DNA from 2 places in the Pseudothermotoga elfii DSM 9442 genome. Region 2 is predicted to be linked to the other one. Evidence: predicted binding sites of a transcription regulator. Region 2 holds the regulator's gene; the other holds the start of a gene.
The links. The regulator HrcA, encoded in region 2, represses chaperone genes, less so after heat shock. The targets are predictions, from matches to a motif close to ATTAGCACTCNNANNNTNNGAGTGCTAAT.
Positions count from the first base shown of each region.

Region 1: the regulator HrcA is predicted to act here: its motif matches at 12,111-12,139, upstream of groES (co-chaperone GroES).

Region 1 is NC_022792.1:327,211-342,856, reverse strand. It holds gene TEL01S_RS01620 (redox-sensing transcriptional repressor Rex) at 1-19, opposite strand, end outside; gene TEL01S_RS01615 (MDR/zinc-dependent alcohol dehydrogenase-like family protein) at 65-1,009, opposite strand; gene TEL01S_RS01610 (carbohydrate kinase family protein) at 1,006-1,773, opposite strand; gene TEL01S_RS01605 (hypothetical protein) at 1,817-2,110, shown strand; gene TEL01S_RS01600 (HesA/MoeB/ThiF family protein) at 2,112-2,771, shown strand; gene TEL01S_RS01595 (lysophospholipid acyltransferase family protein) at 2,788-3,522, shown strand; gene TEL01S_RS01590 (bifunctional nuclease family protein) at 3,524-4,078, shown strand; gene TEL01S_RS01585 (polyprenyl synthetase family protein) at 4,053-4,901, shown strand; gene TEL01S_RS01580 (esterase/lipase family protein) at 4,908-7,226, shown strand; gene TEL01S_RS01575 (tetratricopeptide repeat protein) at 7,213-8,061, shown strand; gene TEL01S_RS01570 (hypothetical protein) at 8,021-8,680, opposite strand; gene mreB (rod shape-determining protein) at 8,681-9,709, opposite strand; gene TEL01S_RS01560 (lysylphosphatidylglycerol synthase transmembrane domain-containing protein) at 9,842-10,855, shown strand; gene TEL01S_RS01555 (hypothetical protein) at 10,833-11,033, opposite strand; gene TEL01S_RS01550 (YitT family protein) at 11,046-11,906, opposite strand; gene groES (co-chaperone GroES) at 12,169-12,438, shown strand; gene groL (chaperonin GroEL) at 12,454-14,073, shown strand; gene TEL01S_RS01535 (pyrimidine dimer DNA glycosylase/endonuclease V) at 14,374-14,817, opposite strand; RNA gene ffs (signal recognition particle sRNA large type) at 14,988-15,252, shown strand; gene TEL01S_RS01530 (MarR family winged helix-turn-helix transcriptional regulator) at 15,347-15,646, shown strand, end outside.
Region 2 is NC_022792.1:1,880,705-1,896,350, forward strand. It holds partial or broken gene porA (pyruvate synthase subunit PorA) at 8-1,179, opposite strand; gene porD (pyruvate synthase subunit PorD) at 1,182-1,484, opposite strand; gene TEL01S_RS09185 (2-oxoacid:acceptor oxidoreductase family protein) at 1,477-2,049, opposite strand; gene TEL01S_RS09190 (glycoside hydrolase family 57 protein) at 2,073-3,656, opposite strand; gene TEL01S_RS09195 (DUF4912 domain-containing protein) at 3,653-4,336, opposite strand; gene dnaJ (molecular chaperone DnaJ) at 4,482-5,588, opposite strand; gene TEL01S_RS09205 (nucleotide exchange factor GrpE) at 5,572-6,096, opposite strand; gene hrcA (heat-inducible transcriptional repressor HrcA) at 6,096-7,118, opposite strand; gene TEL01S_RS09215 (UDP-N-acetylmuramoyl-L-alanyl-D-glutamate--2,6-diaminopimelate ligase) at 7,222-8,700, shown strand; gene TEL01S_RS09220 (UDP-N-acetylmuramoyl-tripeptide--D-alanyl-D-alanine ligase) at 8,693-9,961, shown strand; gene mraY (phospho-N-acetylmuramoyl-pentapeptide-transferase) at 9,955-10,857, shown strand; gene TEL01S_RS09230 (YncE family protein) at 10,854-11,870, shown strand; gene acpP (acyl carrier protein) at 11,880-12,119, opposite strand; gene TEL01S_RS09240 (DUF72 domain-containing protein) at 12,277-13,080, opposite strand; gene TEL01S_RS09245 (deoxyribonuclease IV) at 13,125-13,976, shown strand; gene TEL01S_RS09250 (Rqc2 family fibronectin-binding protein) at 13,973-15,646, shown strand, end outside.

The sequences.
Region 1 (15,646 bases), 620 kb from region 2:
TTGGTTTTGGAATCTTCATCCTATACACCCCCTTAGTTCATATTTTCACAAATAAATTGTATCATTAATCCTGAATCTTAAGAATTACCTTCAATGCCCCACTTGCTTTTTCAAAAGCTTTCTGATAATCGTCAAAATCAAATACATCTTCTATCAGATCAACTACCCTTAAGCCATTTTGAAGAGCGAAAATTGCCTTTGGAAAAGGTCCACATCGTGACCCTACTATGGTTACTTCATTAACAGTTGCTGTGCTCATATCTATGCTTATTTTTCCAGCGACCGTTGTTTTCAAAACAATCGTTCCTTCTGGTTTGACTGCATACAGGGCTTGCTGCAATCCACTTTGTTTTCCTGTTGCATCTATTACAACATCAAAGTGGCGGTCATATTTTTCAATATTGTCTGCAAATTCAACATCAGTCCATTTTTTTGCAAGAGATAATTTTTCTTCGTGCTTGCCAAAAAGTACATGCGCTATATTTGAAAAATTCAAAGCCTTCGATATTACTAAACCAAGCTTCCCATCGCCAAAAACGGCAATTTTCTCATGGCCAGTAAAATTGATTTGTTCGGTTATTCTGAACGCAGCAGCCAGAGGTTCAACAAAAACGGCTTCTTCATCCGCTATCTCGTGTGGCAGGACATGAAGGTTTTCTACAGGAATCAGGGCATACTGCGCAAAAACCCCATTATAACCGTTTATACCCAGCACTCTCATATTTCTGCAGTGCCGCCAGAGTCCTTCCAGGCATAAATCACATTTTTTACACGGTATGTTTATTTCACCAACCACACGTTTTCCAATGAGTGCAGATGGACCTTTTTCTACGATACCCACAAACTCATGACCAAGTATACCCGAAAAATTCATATAACCTTTTAATATTTCAAGATCAGTATTGCAAATTCCCGCCATCAAAATTTTGACAAGTGCAAACCCCTTGTGCATTCGTGGCTTGTCAATCTGAATTAATCGAAGATTTCCATCATAAAATAAAGCTTTCACGCTTTTTCACCAAGATTTTTCATCTTGCTGAAAGCCCCTTTTACAGTTCGTGCCATTTTTTCCGCCTCCTTGACAGCGCGATTGAGTGCCACGCTTATTTTTTCATTATTCAACAAATTTGCCATCAGAACCACATCAAAAACATCTCCACAGCCCGTCCTATAAACATAATCCCTGCCATCTCCAGAAATCTTGATAGAGCCAAAAACTGCCCCTTTTGGCCCAAGTTTGACCACATCACAATTAATTCTGCTGCATTCTTTCTCATTACCAATAACCAAAATGTCCCTTGCTGCTTGCTTAAGGTCAAAATCAAAATTGGCAAGCGGGCCAACATCCACAAAAATCTTTTTCTCTCTGCAAAGTTCAATAATCTTTCTCGCACACGATGATGGAATTTCCCCATTCAAAAACACACAGTCGCAATCATTTAATAGCTCCTGGATCACCGGAACATCTAATTCATTGACTCCCCTGTTGACGGCAATAGGGACATCATTATAAGCAATGTGCAATCCTGTCTTTCCGTGAATTTTTCTTATGTTGTTTTTAAACCCAAGCGCCCTGAGTTCTTCGAGAATCAAATCCGCTCTGTAATCAGAGCCAACGTTTGAAAAAAACTCAATGTCAAAGCCTAATCTCCAGAGGCCAAAAGCTATATTCAATCCAGATCCGCCACACATTTCAATTACCTCTGCTTTATGCACCTGCTGGCCGTATATATACACATCCCAAAATGTTCCACCAAAAACTGCTATTTTCATATCATCACCATGAAAAGTATAATAGATAAAGCGGGGTGAAATCATGAAAATACGTTTTGGAAATATGGTGGATAATCTTGTTGGAATAAAAGAAATAGAGGTATGCGGCAGATCACTCGATGAAATCTTCAAAAACCTCTCAAGCTCTCTCAAAAAGAATGTGAATCTTCTCATAGATGAAAAACGAGAGAGTGTCTATCTCGTTGTCGAAAATGACGGAAAATTTCTGAAAAACTGGGTTATTGCACTTCATAATGGGATAAACCTGCTGGACATTGACCGAGATGCATTGCAAGATGGAGAACTCGTTATTTTCGTTCCAGTAAGCGGTGGTTGAGATGTTTCAACGGCACTCTGAATTATTGAAAGACTGCATGCAAAAGCTTTTTAAATCTACTATTTTTGTCGCCGGCGCTGGTGGCCTTGGCTGTACAGTTTTATCTTTAATAGTTAGAATTGGCGTGAAAAATATCTATTTGATAGATCATGGAATAGTGGATGAGCCGGATTTAAATCGGCAGATCCTCTACGATAGAAACGATCTGGGGAAAAGCAAAGTCAAAGTAGCGGGAGAAAAGCTTAAAATGATAAATCCCGAATGTAATCTGATTACAATTGATAAAACTTTGGATGAAAAATTCATATTACCAGCTGTTGATATTGTTATAGATTGCCTCGAAGGATTTAAAAGCAAATTGATCCTGGATGATCTGTGCCAGAGAAAATCTATTCCACTTGTTCATGCTGGTGTTGGCAAATTCTCCGGGCAAGTGACGACATTGATGTATAATGGTGGACCGACGCTGAAAGAACTTTATCGAGGAGCTGTTGAGGAGGATAAGGAAAGACAGATTTTCCCGCCCACCGTAGTTTTAACAGCAGCTCTTCAAGTAAGTGAAATGACAAAGATTATTTGCAATAAAGGAGATATACTAAACGGGAAGATTTTGCAAATTAATCTGTTGCAAAATCACTTTGATTTTCTGAATCTCTTTTAAAAGGTGGGGTAATCTTATGAAAAAACTTCTGGTAACAATCTATTTTCTTATAATGGCTGTTCTGTATGTATTTGTTTATGGCAGCATTGTTTTGTTTGCCGGATTCTTGATAAAAATCTTCGCTGGCGAAAAAGTTTCAAGAAGGTTTGTCAATGGCCAGATAAAATTATTTGGAAAAAATTCCTTCAGATGGATGTTTTCATCTGTTATTGTACATGGTGAAGAAAATATTCAGCCCAATTGCCTTGTTGTTGCAAATCACCAAAGCTTGATGGATATTCCATTGATACTTGGATACGTTGGTCCAATGCCAATGGTTGCAAAAAAAGAACTTGCCAGAGTTCCTGGCGTGAACTGGTTCGTGAAATATATGGGTGGTTATTTTCTGGACAGAAGCAATCCTGCTGAAGGTGCGCATATTCTCAAAGAATTGATCAAAACTCTGTCCTCTGGAAAGTCGTTGCTGATCTTTCCTGAAGGAACCCGGTCTGTTGACGGATCTGTTGGAAAGTTTAAAACGGCAATATTTAAAATTGCGAAAAAGGTACATGTGAAGATACTACCGATTTCGATTTGGGGTACAATATTTCTTGTACCCAGGCGTAGCCTCTTCCTGAACCCTGGCAGGGTGGCAATGCTCATTCACCCACCAGTTAATCCTGAGGATTTCCCTAATGAGGAAGAACTCGCCAGAACAATAGAAGAGACTGTGCGTGCTGGGGTAGAGAAATTGAAACAGGAGGTGATATGACATGCGAAGAGCCTGGATTAAAGCTCTTGTGCTTGACAAAGCTCATAATTCACCAGTCGTGATTCTTGGAATTGAAGGAACAAACAAGGTGGTGCCAATCTGGATTGGTGCATGTGAAGCAAACGCCCTGGCAATAAATCTCGAAGGATTAGAATTTCCAAGGCCATTGACGCATGACTTGATAGTAAATATACTGGATGCACTTGATGCCCGGCTTGAAAAAGCGATAATACACTCAGTAAAAGATAATGTTTACCACGCAACACTTGTTATAAGAGATCTCACATTTGTTGAGACAGAAGATGAGGAAGGATCTGACGAGCACGCATTAATTGAGATAGATGCGAGGCCTTCTGATTCAATCGTACTTGCCGTTAAAAAAGGCGTGCCAATATATGTGAGCAACGAAATAGTTGAGGAGCATGCCATAGATTTGCAAATACCCGAAGACAGCTCTGATGAAGAATTCAAGAAATTTGTCGAAAGTCTGGATATAGACAAGTTCAGAGAAATGCTCAAGGATGAGCCAGATGAAGAGGGAGAAGAAGATGAATAATGAAGGTTTTGTGAAAAAATTGAATGAAAAGATGACCCGATTGATAAATAAATCAACCATGGTTGAACAGGCTATGGCATACAGCTTGCTGTCAGCTGGAAAGCGAATAAGACCTGTTCTGATAAAACTTATCTGTGAAGATATGGGTGTACAAGAAGATCTAATATGGAACCCCGCTATGGCAGTTGAACTGTTTCATACAGCCTCTTTGATTCACGATGATCTCCCCCAGATAGATGATTCACCTCTCAGGCGAGGCAGGCCATCCTGCCATGTTGTTTTTGGAAATGATATGGCTATACTTGCCGGTGATGGACTCATGTTAATGGCCTTCTGTGTGCTCAACCAAACGCCCGCTGATCCTGTTTCCAAATCGATGCTCTTCGATTTGTTTTCAAAATCAACTTACGATGTTTTGATTGGAGAAGCCATGGATGTTGAATTTACAGGAAAAGAAAAGAATATAAACGACGTTATAGAAATGTACCGGAAAAAAACTGGAGCTCTTTTTTCTTTTTGTTTTGCCATCGGCGCAATCTTAATGAAAAAACTTGAATATCTTGAAAAATTGATAAATGCGGGATCTACGTTTGGGGTATGGTTCCAGATTGTCGATGATTTGAAAGACGTCTCTGGCAAGGACGAAAATGTTGGCAAAACAACTGGAAGGGACAAAGCACTTGGAAAACCCACTGTTGTGAATATCATGGGAATTCAAGAAGCTAAGAATTTTGCCGATAATCTTTATGAGTCAGTTATTGTACAGCTTAAATCTTTGTCTCTTAATAAAGTTGTGGATTTCCTGTGTGCTTTGAGAGAGTGAGGTTGAGTGAAAAAAATTCTGGAAGTTTTAAAAAATCTCCTCAAGAGGAAGCTGTTGTTTATTGTTCTCTCAGGATCGCTGGCAACCATTGTAATTATTTTCCTTGTGCTGAGTCTCATCAACAATGAGTCAGTTATTCATCCAGATAAACAAAAAGATATTACTGCACAGGCATTGACTATTTCCATACCAGAAGGTGCTTTTAATAAGATGAAAGTTCTTCAAATTCGAAAAATATCACCTGAAAATTTGCCCGGTAAACTTTCTTCTTCTTTTGTATCAGATGTTTACGATGTTTCGCCAGGTGACGGTATAGATGAATTTGCAATGAAACCTTTGACGATAAAATACCGAATCCCCAAGAACCTCTATCTCGGTGAAGAATACGCGAATTTGAAAGTGGCGTATGTACCAGATATTGAAGAACCGGTTTATAGAACTCTTGGAGGGGCTTACATAGATATTGACAACAATGGACCATACATCGAAGTTGAAGCTTTCCATGCCTCTAAAATAGGAATAATTGCAAGCGTTCCAGAAAAGCAAAAAACAGGGCTCCAGTTGATAAAAGAAAATTCAAAAAGTCTTGAACCAATCCTGCTTTTGATTCCGGATATCGACAGAGGTTTTCTTGGCTTCATACCAAATTCAGCACGTGCCAATGTGAATATATGGAGTGAGATATTTCCAAACAGAACAGTGATGTATTACGAATATCCTATAGTAAACACGAAATCCAAATCATATATGGATAGCTACAGACAATTTTCCAGGGTCAAAGGCACAAATAGTTTCATACTTTATGAAGCGGAAAAACTTGCCACAGAGCTTCAAAGATTGAAAAACCTTGAATTCGATATCGTTGCTCATGGCATAGGCGGAATTATAGCGCGATTGGCTGTAGAAAAGCATCCGGAAATTAAAAATGTAAGAAAAATCGTTCTGATCAGTACACCAAACAAAGGGACAAATATTGTGAATCCAATCTATTTTGGAACACTGCTTTTTGGAAAACCATCAGAGGTGATTGCGTCTAATTTTTCAATGGACAGGACAATAGTCGATTCCATAAAGTCTCACCTGCTATTTTATCTTGAATCCTTGGGGCCTTTATACAGAGAAATATCTGTCTCATCCACATTGCTCAGCTCACTCTCAGAGACAAGAAAAGATATTGCATATCTTTGTGTCGTGGGAAATTCCCCTCCTATGTCAATCGATGTGAAAAGTACTCCTTTCGAAAGTTTTTATCCAGAGCTTGTCAAAGGCAGTGCAGATGGAGTTGTAACAAAAAGTAGTGCCCTGATAGATGGTGTAGAATCCCTCGTGGTTGAAGGCTCTTTTTTCGATTGTTATATATCAATTCAGTTTCAAGAAAAGTTGAGAGCTTTTCTTGCTTATGAACCTGCAAAAGTACCCGAATACAAAACAGAAACATATCCAGAAAAGATTCCCAACATACAGGGCAGAGAAATTGTGTCAGTAAAAAACGTCGATATAAGTACACCGGATACTTTCTCGATCGCCCCTGTTATGAAAAAAACGAAAAATATGCCCTTTGATGGTGTGATAGATATCCTGAAGGTTGGTTCACAGGTAATATACCTTCGCAGGGATGGAATTTATTCGACAAATGGAAAATTGTATGAAGGTAATGTTATATTCCCGCATGCGACTAACAGTAAAATGAGTTTCTATGCCAACGGTAACGTCATGTCTTACGACGGTAAAACCTTTTCAAAATTAGCTACATTGCAATTACCAGCAAATTGCATTGATCTGATATCGACAGATTTTGGGATCTTCAGTCTGGTAAAAAATGAAAAGTTGATTCTGTACAGATGGGAAGAGAAATGGGCAAAGATGTTAGAGCTTGATGGGGAGTATGGAAAATTCCTGAACAATCAAAATGTTATACTGCTTACGAATAACAACATCTATGAACTCTCATCTAATGGATTGAAAATGCTGTTGAGTTCATCAGAAATTAATAATCAGAAAATAAGTACTGATTTCACTACATTTTTGAGTATAGAAAACAATGCTTTCGTGGGTTTGAGAAGTTATGCTCTGATGGTTTATGACATGGTAAACAGGAAATACGCTCTTGTCGCTCAGGGATGGATAGATCCCGAATTTCTATGTCAAAGTGGGGAATATCTTTTAATTTGTGGCCGATCATCGATAATGTTTCTGAACCCTAAAACAATGACACTCAGAAAAGAAATTCAAAAATTCGATGGAAACATTACGAGAGCACTGACATTGGGAAAGGAGGTCTATGTGCTTGTTGATGGGAGGGTAGAAGTTTATGAATTACCTTAAACAACTACTAATTGTTGCTTTCTTCCTTAGTGGAACTATATTTGCTATGAACGAATATTACGTATCAGCTATGAATGCGTATGCTTCTGGAAATTACAAGCAGGCCCTTGAGTGGTTCGAAACAGCTATCCAGAAAGAGCCATCACTCGAGTCTTATGACCCTTTCATGAAATTAAAAATGGGGATTTGCGCTTTTGCAACGGGAGATTTTCAAAGGGCAAGAACTTACTTGAGATCTTACCAGGGAAACGCCACTGCCGAAAAAATCTTGCAACTGATAGATCAGGAGAATGAGCCAACCGAGGAATGGATGGTGTGGATCAGATCAAAAATTCCGGAAACAACCTCTTTGGCAACACCCGCGGAATTTACCAGGAGTAGCACATCGGTCTTTTTGCTTGTGGGAATATTCGTACTTAGCTTTTCTGCAACGTTTCTTGTTATGCACCTGTTAAAGCACCGCTTCAAAATCATCAAAGAGAAGAAAGAGCACTCTTCGGAGAAATCTCTTGAAGAGGTTATTGAAAGTAATATAAATGAGATAGAAAAACTCGTTCAGGAAATAAATCCTGCTGAAGAAGAAAGATATGAACAGTCAGATGAGGAGCTGAAAAAAATAGAAGCTCAACTCGATTCTATAGTTCAGGAAATCCTTGCCAAAGAAAAGCCAAAAGCCCCCGAACGACAACCTATCAGCGATGAAAATCCTTTCGAAATCCTGAAAAAGCTTGAAGAGAAAAATAACTACGATGAAGAAGATGCAAAGGTACTTTCAGATTTGATGCAAAAAATAGTCAGTAACCAGGAAAAATCACAAGACGAGAAGGAGCTGTAAATTTACTGTCAACGATGTAATATATCCCTTCTCTTCCAGCAATTGTGCCTATGTAACCAAAATTAAGGTTATTAAGTAGTGTTCCGCAGGTGAATACATCCGAAACTCTGACATCGAAGCCTGTTACATCGATACTTTCATAAATCCGAACCCTGTTTCCCGCAAAAAGCTCCCCATCGATTTCAGTGTCAGTTGATGTTAAAGTCACCTGAATGGTCATGTTAGGAGAAAAAATCGACTCCACCCAGCTTATTCCGGCATTCGAACTTTTTACAACTCCAACCAGGCGTTTTGAATCTGGGTCAACGGCAACATCACCCTCTTCAGCATCCGCTGCTGCCAGGATATAATAACCTCGCACTCCAAGCACGGGTGTATACTCAGCAAACAGATGAGAACTGATTTCAACACGCTGAGATGACTCTTTTTTAAGAGAGAGCTCAACTCCTTCAATAACCCGAATTGAAAAAACCCTGCTCTTTTTAAATCCAACAGTTAATAAATTGCTGAACGAGTAAACTGCAGCACTTATGTTTCCTGAAAGGAGGATGTCTATAGCGAAAATCAGTGAAAAAATAAACATTAAGGCAATAAGTCTACTAATCTGCCTTGAGTGCATTTAATCCACCTGCTGAAGTTTTTTGAGTATCTCTATTTTTTCCAAAACCTTTCCTGCGCCTCTCGCAACACAGGTCAGAGGATCTTCAGCTCTAACGACCTTTATACCTGTCTCTTCCTCGATCAATTTGTCGATACCTCTGATCAAAGATCCCCCTCCTGTTGCAACAATTCCACGCTCGACAATATCTGTTGCAAGCTCTGGAGGTGTTTTTTCAAGGGTAGATTTTATACTTTCAACAATAGTTGCCACAGGTATCATCAATGCGTCACGAACCTCTGCTCCTCTGAGAACGATTCTCCTTGGCAAACCTGTTGAAAGATCTATCCCGGTAACAACAGTTTCAAGAGAATCATGTTCTTGGCATGGAAAAACATTACCTATATCTATTTTGATCTTCTCGGCAGTTCTCTCCCCTATTGCTATCCGGTACGTCTCGCGAACATACTGAACAATAATTTCGTCCATTTCATCTCCAGCAATCCTGATTGAATCCCATACAACTATACTTCCAAGGGATATAACAGCAACTTCTGTGGTTCCTCCACCTATATCAACGATCATATTCCCGTTAGGTTCTTCAACATCCAGATCAATTCCTATCGCGCTTGCCATGGGTTCTTCTATTAAAAAAACTCTGGCAGCACCGGCTTCAAGCCCAGCTTCGAGTATAGCTCTTCTTTCAACATCGGTAATGCCAATAGGTACACCTATTACCACTCTCGGCTTAAAAAGCGTTATCGAAGATTTTGCTTTTCCAATAAAATATTTGAGCATAGAGAGAGCTACATCATAATCTGCAATAACTCCATCTCTCAAAGGTCTAAGTGCAATTATAGAAGCGGGTGTCTTACCGAGCATCAATTTCGCTTCCATGCCTACTTTTAAAACCTCTCCAGTATCAGCATTTATTGCAACAACAGAAGGTTCATTCAGAACTATACCTTTTCCTTTAACGTACACAAGGGTATTCGCAGTACCAAGATCTATCCCCAGATCTCTTCTCACATTCACGGTATCATCCTCCATTAAATACAATTCATACTTGATTCTATCATGGTGGTTTCACCATTGACAAAATTTTCTAACAAATTCACGCGTAAATCGTCAAAACAAGCTGTAACATCTGTACAATATAAAACGCAGAAAAGGTGGTGAACGATGAAAACAAAAATCTTTCTTGGAGTGATTCTCAGTCTGGGCGCAAGTGGCCTCATATCTTTTCTGGTATCAGGCAATCAAATCATCTCAGCCTTAGAGAAGATGAACCTCTGGTATTTCCTGCTTGCATGTTTTATATATCTTCTTTTCTTAGTACTTGATTCCCTGAGAACTAAACTTCTCCTCTCACATGCAAAAATAAATATCAGCTACCTGAAATGTTTTCAAAATACATTACTTGGACTTTACACAAGTGCTGTAACACCTTTCTCGGCTGGCGGTCAACCGTTTCAAATTTATCATCTGAATAAAAATGGTGTTCCTGTCGAGGCAGCTTCAATGACGATAGGGGTGAAATTTATCTCTTCTTTCACGTTGATGGTATTCAGTACATTTTTTCTCCTGCTGATCAGAGGAAAGTCATTATTGACAACCGCAGGATCAACTTTACTGGTCTATTCCGGACTGGTTTTAACATCAAGTATATACCTATTCTTTCTTTTGCTCATCTTTTCAAAACCATTTGCGCAGAAAATTATCATGTCCAGATTTTTCACCAGAATTGTCTCCATCCTTACAAAAAAAGACCCAAAAGCCGTCTGGAAAAAAGCTTTCGACTCACTGAGCAATTATTTTGAATTGCTCAGAGGTTTATGGATTTCCTCTAAGTTGATTGTTTTGATCACTGTGATAATAACGTTTTTTAACATAATCATCACTGCAAGTTTACCTTATATTATATCAATAAGCTTTGGGCTCTCAGAAATCGATTATCTACAATTTGTTTGTGCATTTCTTACAATGAGTATGGTTGTCTATTTTGTACCAACCCCTGGCTCCTCGGGAGGTATAGAAGGCGCATTTTATTTAATGTTCAAAAATCTTTCATCCAGTGAATTCAGTGTGGCTACAATGCTTATCTGGAGATTGATAACATATTACGCGATACTCATTATTGGTTCCCTATCGCTCTCAAAGATGATATTCTCATCTAAACAAACAAAGCAATTATAAAAGAAAGAACATACATCAAGCCACAAATAAGCATGGCTTTCCAGCCTCTTCTATTGTGGCCTTTCATCTTCTCTTTCTCGTCATTTTTCATGGCCCTCAGCCCAAGCTCAAAGCTCAGAATCGCAAAGATCAAAACCATTGAACCTGCTATAAAAAACGTATTCGATATCAGTTCCAAGTTCTCACCCTTTCAGAAGGCGTTTCTTATATTTTGAAACCCCTCACCAAAAATATAACGGGCTTCACCAACAATTATAAATGAACCTTTATCGGTTTTCCGTATGAAAGATATGAGCTCCCCAAGCTCCCTTCTTCTCAACACAACGAGAAGTATCTTTCTCCTTTTTCCTGTATAAACTCCTTGACCATCTATAAAAGTTGCTCCTCTTTTAAGATCGTTTACAACAAAATCGGCAATGATGTCATTTTTGTCCGATATGACAACAACCTGCGTGGAAGTTTCTATGCCCTTCATTACGAAATCTATCATCAAGCCGTTGATAACTATGGCAAGTATTGCATACATTCCTGTTCTCAGATCAAAGGTAAAACCCGCAAGAATTCCAACAGCGAAATCTATAAACAACAGCGTTGTCCCCATAGATGCCCCATAATAACGATTGAATATTCTTGCAATAATATCAGTTCCACCCGTCGATGCGTTTTGAGTAAAGGTTATGGCCATACCAATAGCAGTTAACAGATCTCCGAAGAAAACAGCGAGCATCATATCCCCAGCCAAATATTTTGGTAATTTTATAAATCTATCAAGTATATCTACAAGAAATGTCATCAAAAAAGTACAATAAACAGTCTTCAAACTAAAATCAAAGCCGATTGTGATTAAAGCAATAAGAAAAAGCAGCGCATTAACAATATACATCCAAACACCAACAGGTAATTTTATAAATGCATTTAAGATCATCGCAATACCGCTGGCTCCTCCTGCAGCAATATTATTCGGTATCAGAAAAACAACCAGCCCAACAGCCGTTATGAAGACTCCTACCGAGGAAAGAATATATTCTCTTATAAGTAAAGGCTTGTTCACCCAATCACCTCCCGGACAGATTCCTGCGAAATTGTATCATAACTTCTTCAATCTTCTATGTACATAAGTGCAACCAGAATGATAAGAAGAGAAAAAACATTCAAATAGGTATTTTTCTGGCACTAATTTTTCATAACTGGTTATACTTGTCAATAACTGCGAAAATTGGTACTTGATAACTTCCGAAGAGTGGTGTATGCTATAATTAGCACTCAAACAGTTCGAGTGATAATATTCAAAAAAATGAAAGGAGGTTTCGTTTATGAAAGTAACGCCACTTGGCGAAAGACTATTGATCAAACCTTTGAAAGAAGAGAAGAAGACAGAAGGAGGAATAGTTCTTCCAGATTCTGCGAAAGAGAAACCCATGAAAGCAGAGGTAGTTGCCGTGGGTGAGAAAGTCGAGAATATCGATGTCAAGGTTGGAGACAGGGTTATTTTCTCCAAATATGCTGGTACGGAAATTAAGATTGATGATGTGGATTATATCATCATTGATGCGAACGATATATTGGCTAAGATTGAAGAGTGAAAGGAGGAGTGAGTAATGCCGAAACTATTGAGATTCGATGAAGAAGCACGCAGATCGCTCGAAAAAGGTGTAAACAAAGTTGCTGATGCAGTGAGAATCACACTTGGACCAAAAGGAAGAAATGTCGTTATAGAAAAAAGCTGGGGTTCACCAACTATTACCAATGACGGTGTTTCTATTGCCAAAGAAATCGAGTTAGAAGACAAATTTGAAAACCTTGGAGCTCAGCTTGTAAAAGAAGTAGCCTCCAAAACAAACGATGTTGCGGGTGACGGAACGACAACAGCCACCGTTCTTGCACAATCAATGATCAGAGAGGGACTCAAAAACGTAGCAGCAGGATCCAATCCAATACTTTTAAAGCGTGGTATTGACAAGGCTACCGAAAAAGCCGCAAAGTATATAAAAGACAAGGCAAAGAAACTTTCTGGTAGAGAAGATATCGCTCATGTTGCTGCTATAAGCGCAAACAGCTCTGAAATAGGGGATCTCATTGCAGAAGCTATGGACAAAGTTGGGGAAGACGGCGTCATCACAGTTGAGGACTCAAAGACCTTGGAGACCTACGTTGAATTCACGGAAGGTATGCAATTTGACAGAGGATATATTTCTCCATACTTTGTAACAGATGCAGAGAAAATGGAAGTTGAACTGAAAGAACCCTTCATTCTCATCACAGATAAAAAACTGAGTGCTGTCAAACCTTTAATACCCGTCCTTGAAAAAGTTGCCCAGACTGGCAAACCAATCCTTGTTATTGCAGAGGATGTCGAAGGAGAGGCATTAACAACACTCGTTCTCAATAAATTGAAAGGTACACTCTCTGCTTGTGCGGTAAAAGCTCCTGGTTTTGGTGACAGAAGAAAAGCTATGCTTCAAGACATCGCGATTCTCACAGGTGGAACAGTGATAAGCGACGAACTCGGTATAAATCTCGAAGATGTTGCCATCGAAGATCTTGGAAGGGCTGACATCGTGAGAGTCAAAAAAGACGACACAATTATAATAGGCGGAAAAGGAAATCCTGAAGAGATTAAAAAGAGAATAGCTCAGATAAAATCACAGATCGAACAGACTACATCTGAATACGAGAAAGAAACCCTGCAAGAAAGAATGGCAAAGCTTGCCGGTGGAGTTGCAGTTATAAAAGTCGGCGCTGCAACTGAAACAGAGCTCAAAGAGAAGAAACACAGAATAGAAGATGCTCTGAGTGCAACAAGAGCAGCTGTCGAGGAAGGCATTGTACCTGGCGGAGGAGTAACATTGATCAGAAGCAGAAAAGCCGTGGAAGATGTCCTGAAAGAACTTGATGGAGATGAAAAAGTCGGTGCAATGATTGTTTACAAAGCGCTCGAGGCTCCTATCAGACAGATTGCTGAAAATGCCGGTTATGATGGAGCAGTTATTATAGAAAAAATCCTTGCATCGAAAGAAGAATCATATGGATTCGATGCTTTGAAAGGTGAATATACTGACATGTTCAAAGCTGGAATCATCGATCCAGCAAAAGTCACAAGAAGCGCTCTGCAAAATGCCGCCTCTATTGCTGGAATGCTTCTGACAACAGAAGTGCTTGTTGTTGAAAAACCAGAAGAAAAGAAAGAAACACCTCCCGCAATGCCACCTGAATATTAATCCGGCAAAATCAATTAAGGAGGGCGAATGCCCTCCTTTTTTCTTTTAGAAAAGGAGCATTCCCTGGATTTTACCGTAGAATTTGAAAGTTAGTCTCGTATAAGTTCTATATCTGGCTCTTTGACAAGAAAATATTAGTACTTTGTTTACATATTCACTCTACAAAAGCTTTTCATTTAATTGTTAGTTTTATACATTTCGTATAATATATAACGGAAGGCGCCAACCAAGATCTTGGTGAAAGGTCCACACGTACATTGGGATAGGTCTAATCTCTCAGAACTTGTACACCTTAGTTTATTATCTATTGTTTGGTCGCTCGAAGCTTTCGATATCCCCATCTACAACGTAGAAAAGTTGATTGGGTTGAACAGTCTCTACATTGAGTAGTTCAAGATATTTCTGATGATCTCTTTGTCTGAGCTTTGCCAAAAGATGCTGAAACTCGTATTTCAACTGTCCTTTGGTGACTTTGAGTTTGATGGATGTATCTACCTGTGAAAGATCGATCTTGGAGATATCGAAGTTGTAGTTTCTCTTTTGTGCTTGCTGAAATACGTGATACAGATATGTGTTTATGGATTTCAGTGGAGATGGATGGTTTTTGAATCTTTCAAGTTGAGGATGGCTTCTATATCCTTTAGTTTTAAAAGATAAAACAGCCTTTGCAAGGAGTGCTTCTCTCCAGACACCAAGCAGTCCTTTTCTATCCAGGTAACTAAGGTCTATCGACCACAACCTCATCTGATCACCAAGATAATTATTACCACAATGAGTTTCTAAAAAATCCATTCAATAGTTTTCATATTTTCCCGCAGCTATCGGCTGCGGTTTTGTTTTACGCTGTATTTCACTGATGGTTTTGTGTGTAAACAAGAAATTCGACATAGTTTGTTGTATAATTAAATATGGTGCCACGATAGGCGGGGGGCTGGCGGTCCCCTGTACCCGAAACCCGCCATAGCGGGGCCGAAATCCTGCTTGAGGCTACTTAAGTCGGGAAACAGGCTGAACTGAACGTGATGAAGGCTGGGTCCTGTGCAACGATGTACCATGAACCTGGTCAGGTCCGGAAGGAAGCAGCCATAAGTGGTTCACATCGTGTGCCGCAGGGGAGCCTGGCTGGAGCGGGAGGTGCAGTCATGCCCCGGTTCGGGTAAGTCGACAGCAGGTTCGTGGCACCTTTTTGTTTATTAAAATTTTTTGACTCGTACGATCAAAATTATTGACAGTTTAAAATATTAACTATATAATCCATAATGGGTGGTGCAGAATGGACCTCGACAGTGAAAAAATCATGAAATCGGTTTTCGACCTGGTACTCGCCTTCTCAAAAATGCTCAATTTCAACAGCGAAGTTGAAAATCTCCGGGCAATTGAATTATACGTGCTACTGTATGTTGCTCAGAAAGGACCACAAAAAATGAGCGAACTTGCGGAAGTTTTTTCAATGACAAAAAGCAACATTACTTTTTTGGTAGATAATCTCGAAAAAAACGGTTTTGTAGAAAGGGAAAGGTCAAATGAGGATAGACGGGTTATATACATAAGATTAACTGATCGCGGGCGCGAT
Region 2 (15,646 bases):
CACCTCCTCATTCTCTCAGACCAAGGTACAATTCCTGGTCTGCAACAAGTTCATGACTGATAGCCTTTTCAAAAGCGTACCTTATCAATTCTGGATTAACATCTCTGCCGCCAAGTCCATAGACAAAGGAACCAAGAAGCGGCTTCGATGCTACTTCATACAGAGACGACTTAACAGCCTCATATAGAGGTGCTTCTGCACCAAAAGAAGCCGATCTATCGAGAACGACAACGGCTTTTCTACCTGTAAGGTACCTCTGTATTTCAGCTTTCGGGAATGGTCTGAACATCCATATTTTTAACAACCCAACTTTTTTTCCTTCTTCTCTTAATTGATCAACAACATATTTTATCGTCCCATTAGTTGAACCAAGAGCTACCATAACATACTGTGCGTCTTCCATTTTGTAAGGTTCAACATAATCATATTTCCTGCCAGAAATTTTGTAATACTCTTCAGATATTTTTGAGAATACCTCAAAAACATTTTCATTGCCTCAATTTGCTGCCTTTTGTGTTCGAAATAATAGTCGTATAGATCAAGAGGACCGTATGTCACTGGATTTTCCACATCAAGGAGAGGATAGAGAGGCTTCAACTGACCAACGAAACTCTTGACAACATCGTCAGGCAACAATTCAACCGCTTCTACTCCATGAGAAATGATGAATCCATCCTGATTAACCATAACAGGCAGTCTTATATTTTCATGTTCGGCAATCCTTACAGCCATGATTGTCAAATCGTAAACTTCCTGCGCGTCTTCGCAGAAAAGCTGTATCCATCCTGAATCTCTTTCTGCCATTGTATCACTATGGTCACAATGTATATTTATTGGCCCACTAAGTGCTCTGTTGACAACCGGCATTACTATAGGAAGTCTCAATGAAGCAGCTATATAAACAATTTCATGCATTAGTGCAAGTCCATTGGCACTGGTTGCTGTCATTGCTCTTGCGCCTGCAGCAGCGGCACCAACAAGTGCACTCATCGCACTATGCTCGCTCTCAACAGGTATCATTTCTGTTTTAACTACACCATCGGCAACATATTTTGCAAAATATTCAACTATGGGTGTTTGAGGGGTGATAGGATAAGCAGCCACTACATCAGGTTCAATCTGTTTCATAGCATAAGCGGCTGCCTGTGCTCCAGTTATAGCCTGTCTGGTAAGCTTCATACTCACTCCTCCTCGTGTGAAAACTCTGTTTCGGGTCTCATCTCAATAGCATTTCTTGGGCAAACATTAGCGCAAATACCACAGCCTTTACAATAGAAATAATTTATCCCTTTCATAACAGAATTTTCCTGAATAATAGCAAGGTCCGGACAGTAGAACCAACACATCATACAATCTATACATTTTGATCTATCATAAACAGGTCTTTTCACGCGCCAGTCGCCGGTTTTGTATTTGCGTGCAGTTCCCGGCTCAGTAATAATTCCACCAATTGGAACTTCATTCCATTTCTTCAACTCAGCCATCGCAGGCCACCTCCTCGTAACCCCGTCTTAAAGCTCTGAGATTGGCTTCAAGCATCTCTTCAGAGAGCTTTTTTCCAAACATATTCTTGATTTTTTGCTCGAGCGATTCAAGTGTCACAACATTTGTAATTTTCGCAACTGCACCAAGAATAACTGTATTTGGTATCCCTCTTTTAATTTCCTCAAGGGCTATATCAGTTGCTTTCAATGTACAAATTTTGCCATTAAAATGTGTTTTCTTTCTAATGTAGTCGACAGGGTGGGTTGTGTTAACAATTAAAACACCATCTTCAGTTATGCCCTCGACAACCGCTGGTGATAACAGCGTATCATCGATCACCACAACCACATTTGGTTTCTCAACTGATGAATGGATAGTAATCTTCCCATCGCTAATTCTGTTGAATGCCCTCATAGGCGCACCAGATCGCTCCGCACCATATTCGGGAAAAGCTTGGGCATACTTACCCATATCCAAAACTGCTTCTGCCAAAAGCTGCGAGGCACTTTTCGCACCTTGACCAGCTCTTGAGTGCCACCTGATTTCGTAATATTTGGCAGGCACTGTATCCCTCCTCTCGGATTCTGCTAACGACTATATACCCTGTAGTCTATCCAGGGGAATATCGCATCCATTTGCTCAATTTGCGAAAGATATTCTTCATCTATATTATTGCTCAAAAACTGTCTTTCCAGATCTAAAAACCTTTTCACATGCGTTTTAATTCTGTTAACTGCATATTCGACACTGGTGTTTGTCGTAATGATAAAGGCCCAATCGCTCGATTGAACAAGCAAAAGCTCACGGAGCATCTGGTTCAGTACTCTTATTTTTAACAAATCGTGCTCGTCCTTAAATTCACTTGCAAGTTTCTCCATTCTGTCACTCAATTCGTTCATATGAATGTATATCCAGTCATTTCTTCCGTTTAACCATGTTTCATTGTAGCCGCCGTTTCCCCACGAAGAAGCCGCCGGTGTGAGTATTTGAAACGAATCAAATTTTTCGAGGACCTCGGAAGCTGTCAGAGGTTTCATTGAACGAACCTTCGCGGCTTCTCTAAAGAAATATTCCAGAAATTCTGGCCCTTCAAACCACCAGTGCCCAAACAACTCCGTATCGAAAGGAGCTACCACGACTGGAGGTTGATCAAAAAGCTCATAAAGTCTTTGTATCTGAGTAAGTTTCTTATCAAGAAAATCTAAAGCATGCTCTTTTGCAGCTGTTAAAGCATCATCACGATTGTAGAAAGATTTACCGTCCAGCGGTAATTCTTTGGAAGTGATTTTGTAATATTTGATACCTGTATTCACACGTGCACCGCTTGGATCTATGTATGGCTTTATGTAATCAAAATCTCTGTCAAAACCTATATCTCTATAAAACTCCCTATATCTGTAATCGCCAGGGTATCCCGTTGAGGCACTCCAGACCTGTTCACTCGATTCTGGATCCCTCGAAAAAGCGAAAACACCAGATGGAGTCATTACAGGCCTGTAAACATCATATTTTGGTTTTTCATCAGCGTACCAAAGTGCATGTGAGTCAACAAAGAAAAATCTCAATTCATGTCTTTTGAGAATCTCATCCAAACCAGGATAATAACCACATTCAGCAAGCCACATGCCTTTCGGAGGAAAACCAAATACTTCTTGGAAAGCTCTTACTCCAAGTTTTATCTGTGAGTTTACAGCAACAGGTTGATGTTGCATTAAAGGCAAAAATCCGTGTGTGGCGTTGCATGTGATAAGTTCGATGTTTCCATCAAGTGAGTGTTTTTTAAATCCGCTGGTCAAATCGCAGTTCAGAGATTTATAGTACTCCAGTACCTGAGTAAATCTATTCTTGTAAAAAAGAGCAAGTTCTTTTTCTTCAAGGGTCCTTGCATGAACTATTTCTTTGTCGCAGAGTTCGATAAGTTGGGTTACGTGGGTTAAGAATTTTTCCTGAAGGCTTTTTGTTTTCATCATCTCAAGAAGTGGCGGGGTCAGAGATATTGTTACTTTAAAAGATATTCCATCCCGAGCAAGTCGATCGAAAGTCATCAATAAAGGTATATAGCTTTCGATAACTGCTTCGAAAAACCACCTTTCTTCAAGAAAAGAATCATGTTCTGGGTGATGAACATATGGAAGATGAGAGTGAAGAACAAGGCTGAAATAACCGATCACTTTCTATCACCTGCCAGATTTGAGAAACTTGAACCACGGCTACCACCTATGTGCTCAACAGGCTTTAAAAAAGCTTCACCTACAAACACGTATTTCTTTCCTCTTATATACCATCTCTGTCTGTTAGAAGGTGACGGAGAATCTGAAGGTGTCTTGCAAAGATTTGATCTCAGTAGCGGGATGAAATCGTAGCCATTTTTGTAACCTATTTCTGCAATGTAATCTGCATTGGACATCGGGACATGAAAATAATAATTTCTGCAGACACCGAGATCAATCCCAGCCTCAAAAATTCTGTGGGCATTTTTTCCATCAAAAATAATGAACGTCACATCGTACAATCTCACGACTACATTCCCGGCTTTAGAAAGTTTTTCAAAAGTTTCTGCAGACAGATCCCAATAAAGATAAACAAGGTGAGGGTTAACCGGTAGAAGCACTATCTTATCTGATCCATACGAAAAAGGAATTTCGTTAATCTCCTGCACAGTTCTTTTCGCAGAAGCAGGTGGAGATGTAGCTTCCTCAGGTAATTTCGAAGCGTATTCGCTGATTAATTTGTATACCTCCTGTTTTTTCATCATTTTCTTGACTTTTAATCCGAGTTTCTTGGCGAGCGCTTTTGCTTCTTGAATGGAAGGATTGCGATGAAGGAAATCAAACAAATCTTGGCGCCTCATGCCTTGCGCCTCCTTTTGCATAATATTTACATTTTATTCTATCATGTTCTAAAATAGTTGTAAATAGATAAAAAATAAAAAAACAAACGGGTATAAGGACCCTGATCTGGTTTATTTGGCATTTTTGAGGTTATTTGATGCTAATTTAAGATTCTATTCCTTTTATTTTTGCAAGTTCTTTTAAAAGCTTTGCTTCTTCAGAGGAAAGAGTTTTTGGTATTCGAACATTGACTGTGACATACAGGTCACCGCGCCTACCTGTTCTTACTGATGGAGCACCTTCTCCTTTAAGTCTAAAAACTGTCCCTGGCTGAGTACCTGCCGGTATTCGAAGCATTGTCGAATTTCCCGTTGGCAAATCGAGTTTCATAGTGGTACCAAGAATGGCTTCGAGATAATCTACCGTTACATCAACATATATATCATCGTCCTGTCTTCTAAATCTCTTATCTGGTCTGACATGGATCAAAACATACAGATCACCATACGGTCCACCACCGTAACCAGCGTTACCACCTGATTCAATTTTTATCCTGGCCCCATCAGAAACCCCAGCGGGTATATTGACAGTAGTCCTAAAGCGATTTCTTATTCTACCCGCTCCGCCGCAAACATGACATTTTTCTTTTATGACCCTGCCAGTACCACCACAAGTGCTACAAGTCCTTGTACTAACAAAAACCCCAAAAATGCTCCTTCTTTCCTCTCTTATGACACCCGTACCGTGACACCTCGGACAAGTTTGATAACCGCTGCCTGGTTCAACTCCTTGCCCTTGACAGTGCTCACAACGTTCATACCTGTCATACTCCACAGGTATCTGTTTCCCAAGAAGAGAGTCGGCAAAATCAATTTCAATATTCAGCGTTATATCTTCACCTGTTCTTCGCCTGTTCTGCTGCCTCTCCTGCGTTCCTCTTTCCCCAAAAAATATGTCGAAGATATCTCTTCCTAAGAAACTTTCAAAATCTTTGAAAATATCTTCAAACGAACCTGAGGAAGTCTGCTGGGAAAACTCAGCTTCTCCAACATAACCAAAGCGATCGTACATAGCTTTTTTTTGAGGATTGCTTAAAACTTCGTAAGCCTCCTGTATTTCTTTGAACTTTTCTTCGGCTTCTTTTTTGTTCTCTGGATGCAAATCGGGATGCCATTGCTTTATAAGTTTTTTGTAAGCCCTTTTTATTTCATCCTGCGAAGCGTCTCTTGATACACCCAAGATTGCGTAATAATCCTTACTCTGTCTTGGCACCGTTTTCACCTCTTGGCCTGACTGCTACCTGAACTTTCACAGGCTTCACAATTTTTTTGTGAAATTTATAACCATTTTCCAGGATTTTCAAAATTGAATATTCTTCTTTTTCATCTGTCTCAACACGTTCCACTGCTTCGTGTTCGAACGGGTCAAATTTTTCTTTTGGTTCTATCTTGAAAAGTCCTTCATCGTTCAAAATTTTCCAGAGCTTTTTGTATATAATCTCCATTCCGCTGTAGAAATTTTTGTATGATTTTGATCTTCGAACCTCTTCGAAAGCTCTTTCCATATCGTCAAGCACAGGAATTAATTTCACAAGGAAGTATTCATTGGCATTTTTCAAAACCTGTTCTTTTTCTCTTAATGAATCTCTTTTGTAGTTCTCGAATTGTGCCTTGAGCTGTCTTAGATGTTCAAGTAACTCATGCTTCTCTTTAATGAGCTGATCTAATGCCGATTGATTTTCTTTTTGTTCGGTAATCTGGGGTTTTTCATTTTCGTTCATTATTTTCCCTCCTCTCTGGTTGCAACCGTAAAGTACTCTGTAAGCCTACTTGTCATATATCTCAATGAATTGAATATATCTTCATATCTGACCACCTTGGAAGTGATGGCCATCACTTTTCCCATTAATTTGTCCTCCTTTTTGTATCCGTCGATGAAAAAAGCGAGATTCTCCAGACCAGATACACCGTGTTCAGAACCAATCAAGACCGCAGGAATCTCTTTCGCATTAATAAACACCTTTCTTAGCATCAAATCGTCTGAAAAGAAATTTGACAGCTTTCTGACCTCCTCCACATCGAAATCTTCAGCGTTGATCAATGTATCAATACCAACTTTAATTAAATCATTTCTGAAATCTTCTTTTAAAGTGTTAACGAGATACTCTGAAAGATCTATCAAATATTGATCAATTTCGCTTTCCAAGATTCGATCACTCATATTTTCTATATTTCGCCCACTTAGAAGCTGATTCATTATACTTTCCAGTGATAGATAATCTATTTCCTGAAAAGTCCTGAATGGTATAAATTTTACCAGCCCAAGTTCCATTACCATGGAAACCACATAATAAGTTCTGGTGACTGGTGCTATTGCAACACGGAGAATTTTGAGTTTCTCAACGGCTGGTTTTTCAAGAATAACAGCACCTTTAGCAATCTTCGAAAGGGCCATGGCCGCCCCTTCGAGTATTTTCTCCATATCACCAAAAGTAATAGGATACTTTGAATAAATCGAAGATGAGCGCTGCGTGTATTCTTTCATCAAACTGAGCGTTTCGTCTACATAGAATCGATAACCTTTATCAGTTGGAATTCTTCCAGCTGACGTGTGAGGTTGATGCAAATAACCAAGATATTCAAGTTTTCTGAGATCATTTCTCACAGTCGCACCACTACATGAGAGATCTGAAGCCTCCAGAACCCGCTCGGAGCTCACAGGCCTCTTTGACATTATATACTCACGTACAGCACAGTAAAGAATCTTTTTTTGCCTCTCATTTATTCTTGATTCACGCCTCATTTTATCACTCTCATCATTTGAGTGCTAATTTTAGCATAGCATAACCTGGAAAACTTGTCAAGCTTTACAAGCGGTGTTACAATTGTTTAGAGGTGGTGCAACAATGCTTGTCAGAAATCTGATTGAAGCTATCGATGAAGTAACCCTGAATCTCCAGTTTGATGGAGAAGATATCGTAATAACAGGCATCACCAATAAATCAACCGAGGTTCGTCCGGGATATTTGTTCATTTGTCACAAAGGAAGTCGATTTGATTCTCATGAAATAGCTTCTGAAATAATCAAGAAAGGTGCCTCATTTCTTGTTGTTGAGCATCCCATATCAGTGGATTTTCCTCACGTGGTTGTGAGTGACAGCAGACTTGCTGAATCTATCTTATCTGCTTTATATTACGGCGATCCATTCAACAAACTGCTTACTATAGGTATAACCGGGACAAATGGAAAAACAACGGCAGCTCATTTATTTCACCACGTCCTGAAGACTCTCGGAAGTAATGGCAGCATGCTTGGAACAATTTATTATGACATACTTGGAGAGCAAAAATTTCACCATGACAATACAACACCAGATGCAATAGAAATTCTCAAAGCAATGAAAAACACAGTTGATAGAAGTGGCAAACATTTTGTGATGGAAGTTTCATCACATTCTTTGGCTATGAAAAGAGTGGAGTCTGTAAAATTTGACATTGCTGCTTTGACAAATATTACGCGTGATCATCTTGATTTCCACCAAACTTTTGACGAATACATAAAGACCAAGCTCCACATATTTGATCTATTAAAAGAATTCGGTATAGCGGTTGTCAGTGATGAATTCGAGCATATAGTGAACAAAAGAGTGAAAAAAGTAATCTACGGCATGTCTGAGAATAGTGATTACAGAATTCTATCTGCAGAAATAGACAAATTCGGAACAAATTTCGTTTTGAAAAGCCGCTTCGGAGAACACAAATGCTCAATCAACATACCCGGCATACACAACGCATACAACGCAACACTTGTAATTGCATCTCTTTGTGAACTTGGATACGATATTGAGTCTATTATAGAAGCCATTAAAAGCTTTGAGGGAGTAGAAGGAAGGTTTCAGTTCATACGTGAAGGCGCTCTGGTGGGTATCGATATCGTTGTTGATTTTGCTCACAGCCCGGATGCACTGGAAAAAACCCTTATCACTGCAAGAAAAATCGCAAGCGGAAGAATCATAACAGTTTTTGGAGCTGGTGGCCAGGCAGATAAAGGAAAAAGGCCAATGATGGCTGAAGTGGTCTGCAGATACTCTGATGTAAGCATAATAACAACCGATGATCCAAGAGGAGAAGATCCCGAGGAAATATTATTCGAAGTTGAGAAAGGTGTTCCATCAGGATCACCATATCTCGTTATTCCAGACAGAAAGGAAGCAATAGAAACAGCTCTCACTTTGGCAAATCGCGGAGATATGGTCATAGTAGCAGGAAGGGGACATGAAGAATATCAAATTTTCAGCGACGAGAGGAAAATTCCATTCAAGGACGCTGAAGTAATTAGAAAAATCCTTTTGAAAGAATACGAAAAGGAGAAAAAACGTGTTTGAGAATTCTCGCTTTGTCGTTGATTCAAGGCAAGTTACCCCCGGATGTGTTTTCGTAGCCATTAAAGGTGAAAAAACTGATGGACACTTTTACGCCAATGAAGCAATTAACAAAGGTGCTGCTTATGTCGTTGCCGAAAAAAAACTACAACATATTCCAGAAGAAAAATTGATAACTGTCAATGACACAATTGAGTTTTTGCTCAGCAATGCCAGAGAAAAATTAAAAAAACATAATCCAGTTGTGATAGGTATAACAGGTTCAAACGGAAAAACCACCACGAAAGAACTCCTCTATCAGCTCTTGGGAAAAGACAGGGCTTTTCGTAATCCAGGAAATTTGAACACGGAGATCGGTTTGCCACTATCGATTCTCAATGAATACAATGCGGAGAAATTCGCTATTTTAGAAATGGCTATGAATAAATTTGGAGATATTGCAAGATTATGCCAAATAGCCATGCCTCACGTGGCAATTTTGCTGAATGTTGGAACAGCACATCGTGGAATAGCAGGAAATCAGGAAATGATATTGAGAGGAAAACTCCAATTAATCGAGAATATGCAAAAAAATGGAACAGCCATAGTTTTGTATGATAAAAAACTGCTGGATAGAATTTCATCGAAACCTATGGTAACTTTTGGCTATAAAAAAGGAGATTATCAACTTGTCGATTATTGTTATATTGATTTCTCAACGAAAGCCTTCTACAAAACCCCAAGAGAGCAGCTAATCTTCAACCTCAAATCAATCTGGAATGCCGGTCAGCTAACAAATATATCAGCAGTTTTAGCCGCACTGGATATTCTCGGAATAGACTGTAATAAAAACATTCTGGAAAACTTTATGCCTGTGGCTGGAAGATTCAGGGTAATGAATTGCAATGGAATTTATGTGGTGGATGACACTTATAATGCAAGCATAGAGTCGTTTGAAACAGCCGTTGAAACAATAAAGAAGCTTGGTAAAAGATCATTTGCTGTAGTTGGTTCAATTAAAGAACAGGGAAAATACTCAATTGAAACACACAGGAAACTTGGCGAGATTCTCGAAAAATTAGATGGTGTTGTGGTTTACAACGTCGATAATGAGATAGAAATCATGAACTGTTCAAAAAAAATTTTTGCAAGCAACAGCGCAACAGAAATCTCTGATTTTTTGAAAAGAATCCTGATACCTGGCGATGTAGTTTTATTCAAAGCATCAAGGTCAGTTCAAATAGAGAAAGTTTTGCAAATATATACGGAGGAGATTAGATGTTGATCCCGTTTATAATTTTCGCAATCTGCACGATTCTGTACTCTCCACTCATAAAATTTTTGAGAAGATATAAACTCGGTCAGTATATAAGAGAGGAAGGGCCGGATTTACACAGTTATAAAGCAGGTACGCCCACAGCTGGGGGAATTTTGTTTGTTTTGGTACCATCTCTGTTTATCTTTTTTGTTAACACGGCCGATGCTCTCGCGCTTATCTTTTTCGGTTTCATCGGCTTTCTGGATGATTTTCTCAGCCTGAAAAGAAAAAAATCCATGGGCTTGAGAGCATGGCAGAAATTTCTACTTCAGGTAATTTTCTCAACAGTGATATACCTGATCGTAAATCCACAAAGAAATCATATTTTGATACCATTTACCCACTCAACTTTGAACCTTGGATATTTTTACCCAATATTTGCTATTTTGTTTATAGCTGGCTTCAGCAATGCGGTTAATCTTACGGATGGACTGGACGGACTGGCTGGGGGAGTTTTTCTAACCACCAGTTTGCCATACTGGGTATTTCTGAATCAGAGTGAAAAATCACTTCTGTACACATCAGTTGCCGTTATGGCTTTTTTAATCTATAACATCAAGCCAGCCAAAGTATTCATGGGAGATACTGGAGCTCTAGCCCTTGGAGGACTTCTTGCAACAGTCTCGTTAAGAACCTCGAACGAACTTTCATTGATATGTTTTACTCCTGTTTTTCTTGCCGAAACCTTTAGTGTGATATTGCAAGTGGTTAGCTTCAAGATCTTTAAAAGAAGGATATTTAAAATGGCGCCTTTACACCATCATTTCGAACTTCTTGGATGGAAAGAAGAAAGAATTGTCCAGATGTTCACCCTGGTAAATCTTGCAATTACAACCTTTTTCATGTTGGGAGCACCCCAATGATGAGAAGATTTTTAGCAAAGCTTCTTCTGCTATCTTTTTTCACGTTTTCATCATTCAGTTACGCAAACAGCGTAAAAATAACTCATATAGAAGCAGGTTATACAAGAGCATCTTACAACGACGAGATAATATGCCTTGTAAGATCTCAATCACCATCAGTGCTTGTACTGAATAAAAACGGAAAGACGATAAGCAACATAACAGTTGGACTTTCATATCCTGTCAGTGCCATTTACAAAGCTGGTATGGTATTTATCTCTGATTATTACAAATCTTCTGTCATGGTTTACACAATGTTCGGCAGATTTGTAAAGAGAATAGACGTTGGCTCCCATCCAACAACGATAAAATCCTTTGACGGCAAAATTTATGTCAGTTGTTCTAAAGACAGTTCTGTTTACGAAATTGATTATCAAACACTTCTGGTTAGAAAAAAATATTCCTTTAAATCGGCCTCACCATACTTTGAAGTGTTAGACGACAAATTAGTTTATCTGTATTTTTTCGACAGCGACAAATCTTACGAAATCGTCAGCGAAAACAGAGTTGAAGTGAAAGTGGACAACCTGAAAAATCCTGTTAAATACATTGAAAAGAATGGAGTTTCTTTTCTGCTGGGCTATACAGATGGAATGCTGGTTTGCCTGAAGAATAACAGAGAGATGTGGAGAATTAATCTTCCAGATTTCGCAAGAGATATGGTACTCACAGAAAATTATATTGTCGTTACAAGTTTACTTGAACCAATTGCTTCACTGATTACATACACCGGTGAAATCGCACAAAAGATCATTTTGCCGAATGTTTCCCATAGAGTTCTGAATATGAAAGAAAAACTCGTCTTTCTGAATCATCTACCAGGAGAAGTGTATATAGTTGATCCTGAAGAAAACTCTATAGAAACAATAAATGTGGGAACTTACGCATTAGAGATGTTTAAAATTTCAGAATCTGAAGTAGTTGTTCTGTGTTCTGACTCTGGAGAGCTCTACTTTATAAACCTTGGGGAATAATCCCCAAGGTTAGGATTTTGAAATAATATAATCTACAATATCCTTTACTGTCGAAATCTTTTCCAGATCCGAATCATCAATCTTTACATCAAATTCTTCCTCAAATGCCATTACCAGATCAACCAGATCTAAAGAATCAGCATTCAGATCTTCTGTCAATTTGCTTGTTTCACTGATCTGACTCAATTCAACTCCAAGTTTCTCGGATATAATTTTCGCAACTTTTTCAACGATTGCATTTCTGTCCATGAAACAACCCCCTTACAAAAGTTATTCGCAAAAGATTATAAAAAACAATCATGATTATGTCAAATCAACTATTTTCTTTCTTTGTATTTATAAAGAATATTTAAAAAACCAGAAATGCTCTCTCAGGAAGCATATATTCAAGAATCCACAGCTGTCTTTATTGGAAGAAATAACCTCCAAAAAAGCTGTTATCTATCATGGAACGAAGCTTTATTGCATTTTTTACAGCCTTGCCACGATAACAATTATTGAAAAAAACGAACGTATCAAGCGACTTTCTAAGTAATTTTTCAATATCGATCTTGAAAAGCTCCAGTTCTTCTTCAGAATAATCGTAATTGTAACGCTCAGAAGAAGAAACAAACCATTTACTGTTCCTGCCATGAAATCTGAAATAAGAAATATCAGAAGTCTTTAAAGGTCTGTAAGGAAAAAGATTCCTGATCTGCGGTTCATCAACTATGACATAACACATTTCATTTTCTTCGAGAAACCTGTAAACATCGTCTGTGTTCCAGGATTTATGTCTGAATTCGATAGCTATGGGAATTGTAGAAGTATCTCTGATTTTCTTCAGGTAATCAACATTTTCCTTGGAGTAGGTAAAAGAGTAAGGAAATTGTGCGAGCAAAACTTTCAGTCTCTTCTCGAGAATCATCGGTTCTAAAGCATTTAGAAGAAATTTGATATCTTCGCGAGGAAAATGTGAATTTTTCCATCCTTCATGCGTAATCGAGCCTGGAACCTTTACACTAAAAACAAGTGAAGAAGGAGTTTTTCTCACCATGGAAACTATTGTCTTATAACCTGGAAGGCCATAATAAGTGAAGTTCAGTTCAACCGCATTGAATTTCCAGACAGCCGAGTAATATTTTATCATCGCTGAGCGAGATATCTTTTCCGGGTAAACAGCTCCTATCCAGTCATCAAAATAGTACCCGCTTGTACCAATATACAACAAGATGATTCCCCCTAATTATGTTATCATCAATTCTGGTGATGAAGATGATAAAAATAGGTGCTCATATGCCAATTTCATATGGTTTCGAAAAAGTACCCGAGTTAACAGTAGAAATAGGGGGAAACGCATTCCAGATTTTTTCACACAGTCCAAGAACCTGGAGAGCCGGATTGCCTTCGAAAGAATCATGTGAAAAATTCAAAATTTTCATGAATAAATGTGCAATTCCGTTTCAGAATGCGTTTTGTCACACAGGATATTTAATCAACCTGGCAAGTCCGAAAGAAGATATATGGACCAAGTCTGTGCAATTGATGATAATTGAGGGCAAAATCTGTGAAATGCTGGGTATCCCTTATCTAAATGTTCATCCGGGAAGTCATACCGGTTCTGGAGAAAGGGAAGGTATGCAGAGAATTGTTAGGGCAATAGATGAGTTTATGAAAAACACTTCGAACATTACATTGCTGCTTGAAAATGTTTCTCCAAAAGGTGGAAATATTGGCTATAAAATGCACCAACTTGGCCAGATTATAAAGTCTGTGTCTTATCCAGATCGAATCGGTGTTACTTACGACACATGCCATGGTTTTGATGCGGGCTATGACATAACCACAAAAGAAGGGGTCACAAAATTGCTTGACGAAATGGAATCAGCATTTGGACTCTGGAGGCTGAAAATGATCCATTTGAACGATTCCAAAGCACCTTTTGGAAAACCTCTTGATAGGCATGAAAATATTGGTAAAGGTTATATAGGTGATGAAGGATTCCGAAACTTCCTGAGCTTTTCCCAGATACAGAGCGTACCATGGATTCTGGAAACACCTGATAGCAAAGACCTATACAAAACAGAAATAAAACACGTGAAATCTCTTCTGGGGTTGATTGAATGATTTCTGACGGATTTGTGCTTAAAAGAATCGTAGACGAATTAAGCAGTCTTGAAGGGGCAAAACTGAGACAAATATACCAATATGGTAAATCGGACATATACCTTTATTTTCAGAATGCCGTGGTAAGAATATGTCTTGAGCCATCCCTGGCACATATTTGTTATACAGAAAAAGAAGATTTCTCAGATCATCGTCCATCAAATTTTGTGCTGCTGTTGCGTACAAAGCTTAGAAATGCTCGTGTCAGGAAAGTCTGCCAGGTATCACTTGACAGGGTTATGTTCTTTGAATTTGATAAAATAGACGAGATTGGAAACAGACATTTTTACAGACTGTATATCGAGTTTTTCGGAAGCCACTGCAATGTTATTTTTGTGGAAAATGACATCATAATTGATGCCTTGAGGTCTGTTCTGACAGTGTCTCGTCGAATTCAAAAAGGGGAAATCTATCGATCAAGCAATGAAAAATTGAATCCACTTGAGGTTACTTACAATGATTTTTCTTTCGATGAACGGGCAAAAATCTCTCAGGTACTCTCACAGGAATTCTTTGGGTTTTCAAAATATATAATAAGGGAACTTTTGAACAGAGCAAACCTCCAAGATAAACTTGCCTGCGATCTGCTCACAGAAGAGAGAGAATCTTTAAAACATTCTTTCTTTTCACTCATCAATGATTTCGAAAGAGGAAAAACATATGTTTATGAATTTGAAGAAAAATTCTTAATCACAACTATTCCTTTGAAAACACTGCCATTTAAAAACCTGTCTGAACATTCGAATATATCCAATGCTATAGATGATATTTATAAAATCGTTCTTTTGAAAAAAGAGGTCGATAACTTTAAAGCAAGATTGATAAAATGCGTGCAAGATAAAGTAAAAAAAAGCGAAAAGATCCTCAACACGCTTGAAGAAGAATTATTGGCATGCCGGAAAGCTGAGGAATATCACAAATACGGAGAGTTGCTAAAATATGCTCAGGAAAAAAAAGACCTGCATAAATCTGTAAATGTTATGGACTACAATACAGGTCAAATGACCTTGGTACCACTGGTTGACGGAAAAGGTGTTAAAGAAAGCTCCCAGTATTATTTTGCTCTTTACAAAAAGTTAAAAGAAAAATCTGAAATACTGAAAGCACGAATAAAACGGGAAACTCTTTTTTTGAATTATGCCGAACAGTTGATGCACACCCTAGAGCTGGCCGAAGACCTTGAAACACTTCAGGAAATAGAACAGGAAATGGCTCAGCAGGGTTTAATCAAGGAAAAAACTGTTTTCAGAAAATCGAAAAGTAAGCCAGAGTTTAAAAAAATTGTGTATGAAGGATTTACGATACTGGTTGGAAAAAACAATAAACAAAACGAGAAGCTTGTCAGAATCTCTAATAAAAATGATATCTGGCTTCATGTTCATGAAATGCCAGGTGCTCATGTTGTGATAAAAACAAATGGTCAGACTGTGCCAAGAAAGATTTTAGAGTTTGCTGCAGCTATCGCCGCTTACCATTCTAAGGCACGTTTCTCTTCAAAAGTTCCTGTAGATTACACGCCCATAAAAAATGTTCATAAACCAAAAGGCTCCCCGCCTGGTATGGTACTTTATACAAACTATGAAACCATTTTTGCAAATCCCAACCTGCTTAAAACTTCTGGTTCATACCCT